One region of the Pseudomonas solani genome, then DNA from elsewhere that is predicted to be linked to it. Evidence: predicted binding sites of a transcription regulator. Region 1 holds the regulator's gene; the other holds the start of a gene.
The links. The regulator LexA, encoded in region 1, represses DNA repair genes until DNA is damaged. The targets are predictions, from matches to a motif close to CTGTNTNNNNANACAG.
Positions count from the first base shown of each region.

Region 1 (5,494 bases):
GCCGGCACGCTTCTCCGAGGCCAGCCTGGTCAAGGAGCTGGAAAAGCGTGGCATCGGTCGCCCGTCCACCTATGCGGCGATCATCTCCACCATTCAGGACCGCGGCTACGTCACTGTGCACAACCGCCGCTTCTATTCCGAGAAGATGGGCGACATCGTCACCGAGCGCCTGAATGAAAGCTTCTCCGACCTGATGGACTACGGCTTCACCGCCGGCATGGAGGAGAACCTGGACGACGTCGCCCAGGGCGAGCGCGATTGGAAGAACCTGCTGGACGAGTTCTACGGCGACTTCAAGAAGAAACTGGAAGTGGCCGAGGTCGCGGACAGCGGCATGCGCGCCAACCAGCCGACGCCGACCGATATCGCCTGCCGCGAATGCGGCCGGCCGATGATGATCCGCACGGCATCCACGGGTGTATTCCTCGGCTGCTCGGGCTACAGCCTGCCGCCGAAAGAGCGCTGCAAGGCCACCATCAACCTGGTGCCGGGCGACGAAATCGCTGCGGACGACGAAGGTGAGTCGGAGTCCCGAGTACTGCTTGGCAAGCACCGTTGCCCCATCTGCAGCACGGCGATGGATGCCTACCTGCTGGACGAGACCCGCAAGCTGCACATCTGCGGCAACAACCCGGATTGCGTTGGCTACGAGATCGAACAGGGCCAGTACCGCATCAAGGGCTATGAAGGGCCGAGCCTGGAATGTGACAAGTGCGGCAGCGAGATGCAGCTGAAGACCGGTCGCTTCGGCAAGTTCTTCGGTTGCACCAATCCCTCGTGCAAGAACACCCGCAAGCTGCTGAAAAGCGGCGAGGCTGCGCCGCCGAAGATCGACCCGATCAAGATGCCGGAGCTCAAGTGCGAGAAGGTGGACGACACCTACGTGCTGCGCGATGGCGCTTCGGGCCTGTTCCTGGCCGCCAGTCAGTTCCCCAAGAACCGCGAAACCCGTGCGCCCCTGGTACTCGAGCTGATTCCGCACAAGGAAGAACTCGATCCCAAATACCACTTCCTGCTCAGCGCACCTGCCAAGGACCCGGATGGCCGTCCGGCAGTGATCCGCTTCAGTCGCAAGACCAAGGAGCAGTACGTGCAATCGGAAGTGGACGGCAAGCCTACCGGTTGGCGCGCCTTCTTCGACGGCGGCAAGTGGAAGGTCGAAGACAAGCGCTGATGGACTGTTGCGCGCCGGGGTAGCCTGGCGCGCATACTAACCAACCGATTTTGCGACGGAGTGGCCGCCATGGCGCATGAACTCTATACCCGTACCAACCAGAAGCTCTATTTCGCCGGCCTGGCGCTCGAATCCTGGCGCAAGGCGGAAGAGGGCAGGGCAATGAATGCCCAGGCGCTGGTCCAGGCCGAGCGCGAAGCGGCGCTCTTCCACCTTTACGGCGCCTTGCTCGGGCTTTGCCACGAGATCGCGGGCTATTACCGCCTGCCCGAGGCCAATGCACCGCGCCCCGAGATGCTGCTCACTGCTGACGTGCTGGCTGCTGCGCCGAGCCCTGAACTATCGGAACTGGTGGAACTGGCCCAGCAGCAGGAAACCTGGCTTGCCGAGCTGCTGGTCGCCTATGGCGCGCTGTTCCTGCCGCCCCAGGCGCCGAAGAAGGCCAAGGTCGATCCGACGTTGCCTTTGATAGAAGCGGTGAGCGTGGATGACGAGCCGCCGGCCCTGTCCCGAGCAACTCTGGAAGAGTGGCGGCAACACCTGAAAAACCTGGCATTGCGTTTCCGCGAGGCGCTGTCGGAGTGCTGAGTTGATCGATGGGCTAGGGTGGCCCGTCAGCCGGCTGGTACAATGCCCGCCTTTAGTGGAGAGATGACCCCATGCCAACGTCCTTTCTGGAAATAGTCGAGCTGCCCGACGGCCGCATCATCCTGCGCCGCGCGGAAGACGAGGAGGCGTTGGTGACGCTGGACTTCTCTTCCGACGCCAAGGCATTCCTGCAGGGGCATCACCTGGAAGTCGCCAAGGCCATGCTCAATGTGGGCGTGCAGATGGCCGGCCGCCTGGCTGAAGGCGAAGTGGACCACGAAGAAGGCCCGCGCGTCCTGCACTGACGGGGCGCTCTGTCGGCTCCCGCCCGCTGGAACCGATTATTCCTCACCCGTGTTACCAACCCGTTGCGGCTACATGGCCTGTTTACGGGTAACGGTCTCTTATCCCAGTCGGATATTCAGGCTTTGCGCGCCACCCTGGCGTGCGGCGTGTGCGAGCGCCTGCTTTTCGGTGCGGTTCAGCGGCAGCCAGCTGACGACCGTATGGCTGCGGCCCAGCCTCAGGGCTTCGCAAGCCAGTTCCAGCGCGCTGCGTTCTCCCCTTGGGTCGAGAAGCAGGATGCGCTCCCGATTCAGTCCGGCATCCCGCAACCAGGCCTGTGTCAGGCTGGCGGGTGCACCGATCAGCGTCAGCCAGCGGGCATCCTGTTCCTGGCTGAGCTCCCGCAGGATGGGGGCGAGCAAGTGGCGGCAGTGCCCGGCAGCTCCGCTCAGCGAAAGCTCACTGAAGGCTTCGGGCTCCTCTTCCCATTGCGGCTCCAGTGCCAGGGGCGCCGGGTTGGCGACAATGGCGTCGTGGAACAGCGGCAGTTGGGTTCGGCCAAACGATTGCGGGAACTGCATGACGCCTCCTATCAGCGGCGGATGACGCCGACGCTCAAGCCTTCGATGACCAGGTCCTGCTCCTGCAGGTTCACCTCGATCGGTGCGAAATCCGGGTTCTCGGCGATCAGCCAGACCTTGTCGCCTTCGCGCTTGAAGCGCTTCACGGTGACTTCGTCATCCAGGCGCGCGACGACTATCTGGCCGTTGCGAACTTCACGCGTGGTGTGCACGGCCAGCAGGTCGCCGTCATGGATGCCGATGTCCTTCATGCTCATGCCGCGTACGCGCAACAGATAGTCGGCGCGGGGATGGAAGAACTCCGGGTTGATGCGGCAGGATTCTTCGATGTTCTGTTGGGCGAGGATGGGAGCGCCAGCGGCCACGCGCCCGATGATGGGCAGGCCTTCTTCCTCGGTGCTGGGCTCGAAGCCGGGGATGCGGATGCCTCGCGAGGCGCCGGGGGTCATCTCGATGGCGCCCTTGCGGGCCAGCGCCTTGAGGTGCTCTTCAGCGGCGTTGGGCGATTTGAAGCCCAGTTCCTGGGCGATCTCCGCGCGGGTGGGCGGATAGCCGTTGTCTTCTATGCAGCGCTTGATGAAGGCGAGGATCTCGGCTTGGCGGGGCGTGAGTTTCAGCATGTCGGCGCTCTGTCTTTTTATACAGTGACTGGAATTATATACAGTGATCATCGCTTGGCAACAAGTGTTCTCTGCATCCTCTGCCGGGCGGCCATTGAGCTCTAGTGACTTGCCCGCTGTCTTGCGGGAATATGTCGCCTGCGAGCCGTGACCGGAGCGTCAGAAGATGGTGTATGCGGCTTGACAAGCCAGCGGCCTGAAACGTATGTTTCAAACAAGTGTTTGTCAGGCGGAGGAGCCATGGCCCAGTCGGAAACCGTCGAACGCATTCTTGATGCAGCGGAACAGCTGTTCGCGGAGAAAGGCTTCGCCGAGACTTCGTTGCGTTTGATCACCAGCAAGGCGGGTGTGAACCTGGCTGCTGTGAACTATCACTTCGGCTCGAAGAAGGCGCTTATCCAGGCGGTGTTCTCGCGCTTCCTGGGGCCTTTCTGCCAGAGTCTGGAGCGCGAGCTCGATCGCCGGCAGGCGAAGACCGAGGCGCGCGCGACCCTCGAAGAACTCCTGGAAATGCTGGTCGAGCAGGCGCTGGCGGTGAAGCCGCGCAGCGGTAACGACCTGTCCATCTTCATGCGTTTGCTGGGCCTGGCCTTCAGCCAGAGCCAGGGGCACCTGCGCAAGTACCTCGAAGAGGTGTACGGCAAGGTCTTCCGCCGCTACATGCTGCTGGTCAATGAGTCGGCCCCCAAGGTGCCGCCGCTGGAGCTGTTCTGGCGGGTGCACTTCATGCTCGGGGCTGCGGCGTTCAGCATGTCCGGAATCAAGGCGCTGCGCGCGATGGCCGAAACCGATTTCGGCGTGAATACGTCCATCGAGCAGGTGATGCGCCTGATGGTGCCGTTCCTCGCGGCAGGCATGCGCGCCGATACCGGCTTGTCCGACGAGACTCTTTCCAAAGCGGTGCTCAAGCCGCGCAGCAAGTCCCCGAGCGCGCCCGTCAAGGCTTGATCGCCGGTGGGCGAGGCCATGGGGATCGGCTAAGCTAGCGCCCCATGTCCGACCTCGATCTACTCCATGTCTCCATCGCTGACCAGCGCCTCTACGGCTTTGCCGGAGAGCGTCTGGTGCTGCGCCTTCCCGTCTCCACCGCGCTCAATGGCGCCGGTGAACTCAGTGGCTCCAATTGCACCCCGCGCGGCCTTCACCAGGTGCGCGCGAAGATCGGTGAGGGGTTGCCGCAGGGGGCTGTACTGCGTGGCAGGCGTTGGACCGGCGAGACCTGGACGCCGGATCTGCATGCCCAGTTTCCCGGACGCGACTGGATACTCAGCCGCATCCTCTGGCTGAGCGGCCGCGAGCCCGGGCGCAACCGCCTCGGCAAGGTCGACAGCATGCGTCGCTATATCTATTTGCACGGCACGCCGGACAGCGAACCCATGGGCGTGCCGCTGTCCCATGGCTGTGTGCGCCTGCGCAATGCCGACCTGCTTGAACTCTTCCCCCGCGTGCCCGTCCACTGTGCTGTTCTGATAGACGAAGCACCTCGTCCCGAGTGGTCCGTGGCCGAACTCTCCTAAGGAAACCCCATGCAAGGCTCCCTGATGCTGGATATCGGCGGCACCTGGCTGACCGCTGAAGATCGGCAGATCCTGCGGCAACCGGAAGTGGCCGGCCTGATCATTTTCGCCCGCAATATCGAGGACCCGCGCCAGGTGCGCGAGCTGTGCGCGTCCATCCGCGCGGTGCGTCCCGACCTGATCCTCGCCGTCGACCAGGAAGGCGGTCGCGTACAGCGCCTGCGCAACGGCTTCGTGCGCCTGCCGGCCATGCGTGCCCTGGCGGACAACGATAACGCTGAAGCCCTGGCCGAGCATTGCGGTTGGCTGATGGCCACCGAGGTGCTCGCCGTTGGCCTGGATATCAGCTTCGCGCCCGTGCTCGACCTCGATCACCAGCGCAGCGCGGTGGTCGGCAGCCGTGCCTTCGAGGGCGACCCGCAGCGTGCCGCGCTACTCGCCGGTGCCTTTATCCGTGGATTGCGTGCCGCCGGCATGGCCGCCACCGGCAAGCACTTCCCCGGCCATGGCTGGGCCGAGGCGGACTCCCACGTGGCCATTCCCACCGATGAGCGCAGCCTGGAGCAGATCCGCGCCACCGATCTCGTGCCCTTCGCGCGCCTGGCCCCGGAGCTGGACGGCATGATGCCCGCCCATGTCATCTATCCCCAGGTCGACCCGCAGCCCGCCGGCTTCTCGAAGCGCTGGCTGCAGGACATCCTGCGGGGCGAATTGAAATACTCCGGGGTG
Region 1 covers NZ_AP023081.1:4,250,936-4,256,429, forward strand. The annotation lists gene topA (type I DNA topoisomerase) at 1-1,174, shown strand, start outside; gene PSm6_RS19380 (DUF6586 family protein) at 1,244-1,762, shown strand; gene PSm6_RS19385 (hypothetical protein) at 1,834-2,067, shown strand; gene sulA (SOS-induced cell division inhibitor SulA) at 2,167-2,628, opposite strand; gene lexA (transcriptional repressor LexA) at 2,640-3,248, opposite strand; gene PSm6_RS19400 (TetR/AcrR family transcriptional regulator) at 3,489-4,196, shown strand; gene PSm6_RS19405 (L,D-transpeptidase) at 4,241-4,765, shown strand; gene nagZ (beta-N-acetylhexosaminidase) at 4,775-5,494, shown strand, end outside.

Region 2 (5,494 bases), 1.4 Mb from region 1:
AGGATGGCGCCGATGCGCTCGTCGGTTTCGGGCAGTTCCTGGATCAGGCGGATGTAATCGTCCAGGGCGCTGTTGGGCGGCAGGATGCGCAGGGTGCAGAAGTCGTGGATGAATTCGAAGACGTCCTCGATCTCGGCCTTGGCGGCGTCGCTGAGCAGATCGATCTCCATGCCCAGGTAGCAGCTTTCCGGGTCCAGCTCGGCCAGGGGCGGCAGGGCATCGTCGATCACCTGGAGGTTAAGCACATCGCCCAGGCGGCTCAGGTACTGGACGAAGGCGATGGGGTCGAAACCGTTGCGCAGCAGGTCGGCATGGAAGCGCAGGGAGATGTGCCAGGCGCCGTCTTCGGCGACGTTGCCATCGGCCGGCGGCACCGCTTCACCCGGCACCTTGGCCGCCGGCGCGGCCGTGCCCAGGTGGGCGGCGAGGGCGGCGAGCAGTTCGGTCTGGTGTTGTTCGTCCACCGGCAGCTCGCCGGTTTCCGGGTCGATGAGGGCGATCATCGAGACGATTTCGTCGAGGCAGCGCAGCATCAGCGACACCAGCGACGGGTCGAGGGCGCGCTGGCCGTCGCGCACCGCCATGAGCAGGTTTTCCAGGTGGTGGGTGAAGCTCACCAGGGGCGTAAGGGAGAACAGCCCGGCAGAGCCCTTGAGGGTGTGCATGGCGCGGAACAGGCCGTTGATGGCCGCCGCGTCCTCGGGCTGCTGGTCCAGCTGCAGCAGGTACTCCTCGGCCTGCTTGCCGAGGTCGCGGGCTTCCTCGATGAAGCCCAGCAGCAGCTGGCTCCACTGTTCGCCATTGAGCATGGGGGCGCCTCCGTTCAGGCCGCGGCCGGTTGCTCACCGGGCAGCAGCACGTCCAGGCGCAGCAGGCTGACGATTTCCAGCGCGGCGCCTTGCAGGTTCACCACTTCGACCGTGTTGCCGGCCAGCACCAGTTGCCGGCGCAGGCCGAGGAGCAGCTGCACGCCGGCGCTGTCCAGTTCTTCCAGCTCGGCGAGGTCCAGGCGCCAGGCCTCGACCCGCGCATTGGCCGCCAGCAGGGCCAGCAGCTCGCCGTGGGCCTGGGCCACCTCGTAGATGGTCAGGCTGCCGCTCAGGGCGAGCTGGGCCGGGGTGGCGGCGGTGTCGAAGGCGATGCTGAACATCTCAGCCCACCAGCTTTTCGACGGCCGCCAGCAGTTGCTGCGGCTGGAACGGCTTGACGATCCAGGCCCGCGCGCCGGCGGCCTGGCCTTCGGCCTTCTTGCTCTGCTCGCTTTCGGTGGTGAGCATGACGATGGGGGTGAAGCGGTAGTCCTTGTGGGCCTTGATTTCCTTGACCAGGCCGATGCCGTCGAGGTTGGGCATGTTCACGTCGCTGATGATCAGGTTGATCTTCTGGCCGTTGAGCTTGGTCAGGGCGTCGCGCCCGTCGACGGCTTCGATGACCTGGTGGCCGGCGCCGCCGAGGGTCATCTTCACCAGTTGGCGCATCGACGAGGAGTCGTCGACTATCAGGATGGTCTTGGCCATGGGGCCTCCAATGATCAGAAAAAGGTGACTTCGCTGTTCTGCGCAGGCTGGCCGTGGCGGCCGGTGCGCTCTTCGTCCGTGGTGAACTGCCGGCGCAGTTCGGTGAGCCAGCGCTGCGGCTGGCCGAGGATCGGGTCCTGCTCGCGCAGGGCACGTTGCAGGCGCTCCAGGTCGCCTTGCAGGTGGTCGAGCATCTGGTCGGAGCGGTCCTGGAATTGCAGGCTGACGATGATGTCCTGGATGTCCGCCTGGGTGGTGCGGGCGTCGCGCTGCAGGTCGCGGGAGGTGTCGGTGAGCTCGTCGAGGTTGGCGCTGAGGCCCTGCATGATGTCGCCGGCCACCTGGTCGAGGTAGCGCAGGTTGTTCTCCTCGCTGACCGAGAGTTCCTCGGCGGCGCTGACGGTGGAGCGGATCGCCTGGTTGATCTCGCCGACCTTCTCGACCATGCGCTGGCCGGTTTCGGCGGAGAGGCTGGAGAGCTTGCGCACCTCGTCGGCCACCACCGAGAAGCCGCGCCCGTAGTCACCGGCCCGGGCCGCCTCGATGGCGGCGTTGAGGGCCAGCAGGTTGGTCTGGCTGGCGATGTCCTGGACGTGCTTGGACATGCTCTGCAGCTCGCTGGCGTAGCTGTTGAGGTGGCCGATGGTGGCCAGCAGTTCGTTCTTGTGGGCGGTGGCGCCGTGGAAGGCGGTGGTGACCTCGTCCAGGCGTTGCTGGGCCTGGCGCAGGTTGTCGGTGACCCCGGCGCCGCCGATCACGCTTTCCGAGCGTTGCAGGGTCTGGTCGAGGCGCTGGGCCAGGCTGGCGAAGCGCTCGAACAGCTTGCTGACATTGCCGCTGACCAGTTGGCGCACCTGGCCGATGTTCTGCTCCCAGGCGGGTAACACGGCGCTGAGCAGGGGCTGGCAATCGGTGGGTGGCGGGGCCACATCCACCGGCGCCGCTTCCACCACCACCGGGGCGCGGGGGCGCAGGAGGAGGGCGGCGACGGCGGCGAGGGCGATGCCGGCACCCGCGACCCAGGGCATCTCCAGCCCCAGGCCGGCGAGGCCGAGGAGGAGGGCGAACCAGAGAACGGAATAGGCCAGCACGGCAACGTCCCGGTAGTGGATGGATACCCGGAACCATAGGAGGTGAAGCGCTTCGTCGAAATCGGGGTGGCCCCTAGGGGCGTCTAGGGGAACCCGGTCATAGCGGAAATGGCGCGGACGATCAGGGCACGCAGTCGCTGATCACCAGACGGTTGCGGCCCAGGGCCTTGCCCTGGTAGAGGCGCTTGTCGGCACGGCGGTAGAGCTCGTCGCCGCTGTGGCCGTCGGCCTGCCATTCGGCCAGGCCGAAGGTGGCGGAGAGGGGGATCACCTGTTCGCCGTAGTGCAGGGGCGACTGCTGCAGGTCGAGGCGCAGCGCCTCGACCAGATGCGCGGCGGCGTCGCGTCGGGTTTCGCGCAGCAGCAGGCCGAACTCCTCGCCGCCCAGGCGGCCGATCAGGTCGGTGGCACGCAGGCGTTGCTGCAGGCGCTGGCAGATGTGCCGCAGGGCCTGGTCACCGGCATCGTGGCCCCAGCGGTCGTTGACCTGCTTGAAATCGTCCACGTCCAGCACCACCAGCACCAGGCTGAGACCGCCCCGTTTGGCCTCCTCGATGCTGCGCTCCAACGCGCGCTGGAAGAAGTCGCGGCTGGCGACGCCGGTCAGCGCATCGCTGTGGGCCAGGCGCCGCAACTGGGCGTGGGCCACTGCACGGCGGGCCTCGTAGATGTGCACGAAGGCCATGATCAGCAGCCCGCAGAGCATGGCGTTGCCCAGGTCGATCAGGCCCTTGGCGTCGGCCGCCGGGGGGAAGCGCAGCAGGTAGGCGATGACCGCCACGGCCAGATAGGGCATGGCCAGGAGAAAGCCGCGCAGCTTGCCCAGCAACAGGTAGGAGAGCACCGGGATCAGGTAGATCCAGACGAAGGCCGTGGGCGAAGCGTCGGGCATGACGATGATGTAGATGAGGAAGCTGAAGGTGGGCAGCAGATAGGCATAGAGCCAGGGCGTGAGGACCTGGACGTGGCGGATGCGCTGGCAGGCCCAGCCGAGCAGGATCGCGGTGGCCATTTCCAGGAAGGACAGGACGAGGTTGCCGGCGATGAACTGCAGCACGGAGAAGCACGCCAGGGTCAGGGCGGTGGAGCTGAAGATCAGCCGTACCAGGGCTCGCTGGTCGGCGTCTTCGAGGCCGGTGGCGCTTTCGTGGGGCTGCTGCATCGACGGGCTCATCCTGCATGCCGTGAGCGCCTAGGCTATCCCAAGGCATTGGCGCCCCGTTAGCCTTTCCTCCGGTTCCGCTCACTTTTTGTACAGGGCATTCGCGCCAGGGATGGGCCGCCCGTCCTACGGCAAGTGGCGTGCATTGCCGTAGGAATAGGACTGGATTACTGTATATAAATACAGTTATTCATGCCGAGCCCTTCATGCCTGCCTCCTTTCCCCCTGCCGTAACGGGCGCTTCCAGCCGGAGCGACGCCTGATGGGCGCCGTGGTCGCCCTCGATGCGCTGCTGGACGAGCGCCGGGTCTGGAAAGGCCAGGCCAGCACTCAGCCGAGCGGTGCCCAGCCCACCGGGCATGCGGCCCTGGATGCGGCCTTGCCGGCGGGCGGGTGGCCGGAGTCCGCGCTCAGCGAAATCCTCGTGCCGGGCACCGGCCTGGGCGAGCTGCAACTGCTCTGGCCGACCCTGGCGCGCCTCACCGCCAGCGCCGAGCGCGTGGCCCTGGTGGGCGCGCCGTACCTGCCGTATCCCCAGGCCTGGCAGGCCGCCGGGGTGGACCTGCGCTGGCTGGTGCTGGTCGAGGCCGAGGGCCGCGACGCCCTCTGGGCGGCCGAGCAGTGCCTGCGTTCGGGCAGCTGCGGCGCCGTGCTCTGCTGGCCACGCCAGGCGGATGACCGCGCCCTGCGCCGGCTGCAGGTGGCGGCGGAAACCGGGCAGACCCTGGCCTTCGCCTATCGCCCCCAGCAGGAGGCGCACAACCCCTCGCCGGCGGCCCTGCGCCTGGCCCTCGACGGCCCCGGCCGGGTGCGGGTGCTCAAGTGCCGGGGTGGCCTGGCGCCGGCCGCCAGCCTGGCCCTGGCGGGGCACTGACATGCGCTGGGCCTGCATCCTCCTGCCGCAGCTGGCCCTGGACGCCGTACTGCGCCGCCGCGACGACCCCGAGGCGCCCCTGGCCCTGCTCACCGGTACGCCCCAGCGCCGCGTGCTGCAGGCGGTGAACCCCGCCGCCCGGGCCCTGGGCCTGCGCGCGGGCATGGGCCTGACCGCCGCCCACGCGCTGACCCGCGATTTCGCCCAGGCCGAGTACGACGCCGCGGAGATCGAGCACTGGCAGCGCTTTCTCGCTGCCTGGGGCTATGGCTTCAGCTCCCATGTGAGCCTGCGCTACCCCCGTGTGCTGCTGGTGGAGATCGCCTCCAGCCTCGGCCTGTTCGGCCCCTGGCCGCGTTTCGAGGCACGCCTGCGCGAAGAGCTGACGGCGCTGGGCTTCCGCCATCGCATCGTCGTGGCCCCCAACCCGGTGGCGGCGCGCATCCTGGCCAACGCCCACGACGGCCTGGCGGTGGCGGAGGGCACAGCCCTGCGTGAGGCCCTGGAGCGTCTCCCGGTGGAGCGTGCCGGCTTCGAGCCCGAGGTGGCCACGGCCCTGGGGCGCATGGGGTTGCGCCGCCTGAAACAGGTGATGGCGCTGCCGCGCGAGACCCTGGCCAAGCGCTTCCCCGCACGGGTGCTGCAGCACCTGGACGAACTGCAGGGCAGCCGTGCCGTGGTCCTGGACTGCTACCTGCCGCCAGATGAATTCAATGGCCGTATCGAGCTGAACTTCGAGGTGGAATCCAACCAGGCGCTGCTGTTCCCCCTGCGCCGCCTCACCTCGGACCTCGCCGCCTTCCTCGCCGGGCGCGACAGCGGCGTGCAGCGCTTCGTATTGCACCTGGAA
Region 2 covers NZ_AP023081.1:5,621,146-5,626,639, forward strand. The annotation lists gene PSm6_RS25380 (chemotaxis protein CheA) at 1-809, opposite strand, end outside; gene PSm6_RS25385 (STAS domain-containing protein) at 824-1,150, opposite strand; gene PSm6_RS25390 (response regulator) at 1,152-1,517, opposite strand; gene PSm6_RS25395 (methyl-accepting chemotaxis protein) at 1,532-2,545, opposite strand; gene PSm6_RS25400 (GGDEF domain-containing protein) at 2,730-3,770, opposite strand; gene imuA (translesion DNA synthesis-associated protein ImuA) at 4,033-4,644, shown strand; gene PSm6_RS25410 (Y-family DNA polymerase) at 4,646-5,494, shown strand, end outside.
Region 2: the regulator LexA is predicted to act here: its motif matches at 3,941-3,956, upstream of imuA (translesion DNA synthesis-associated protein ImuA).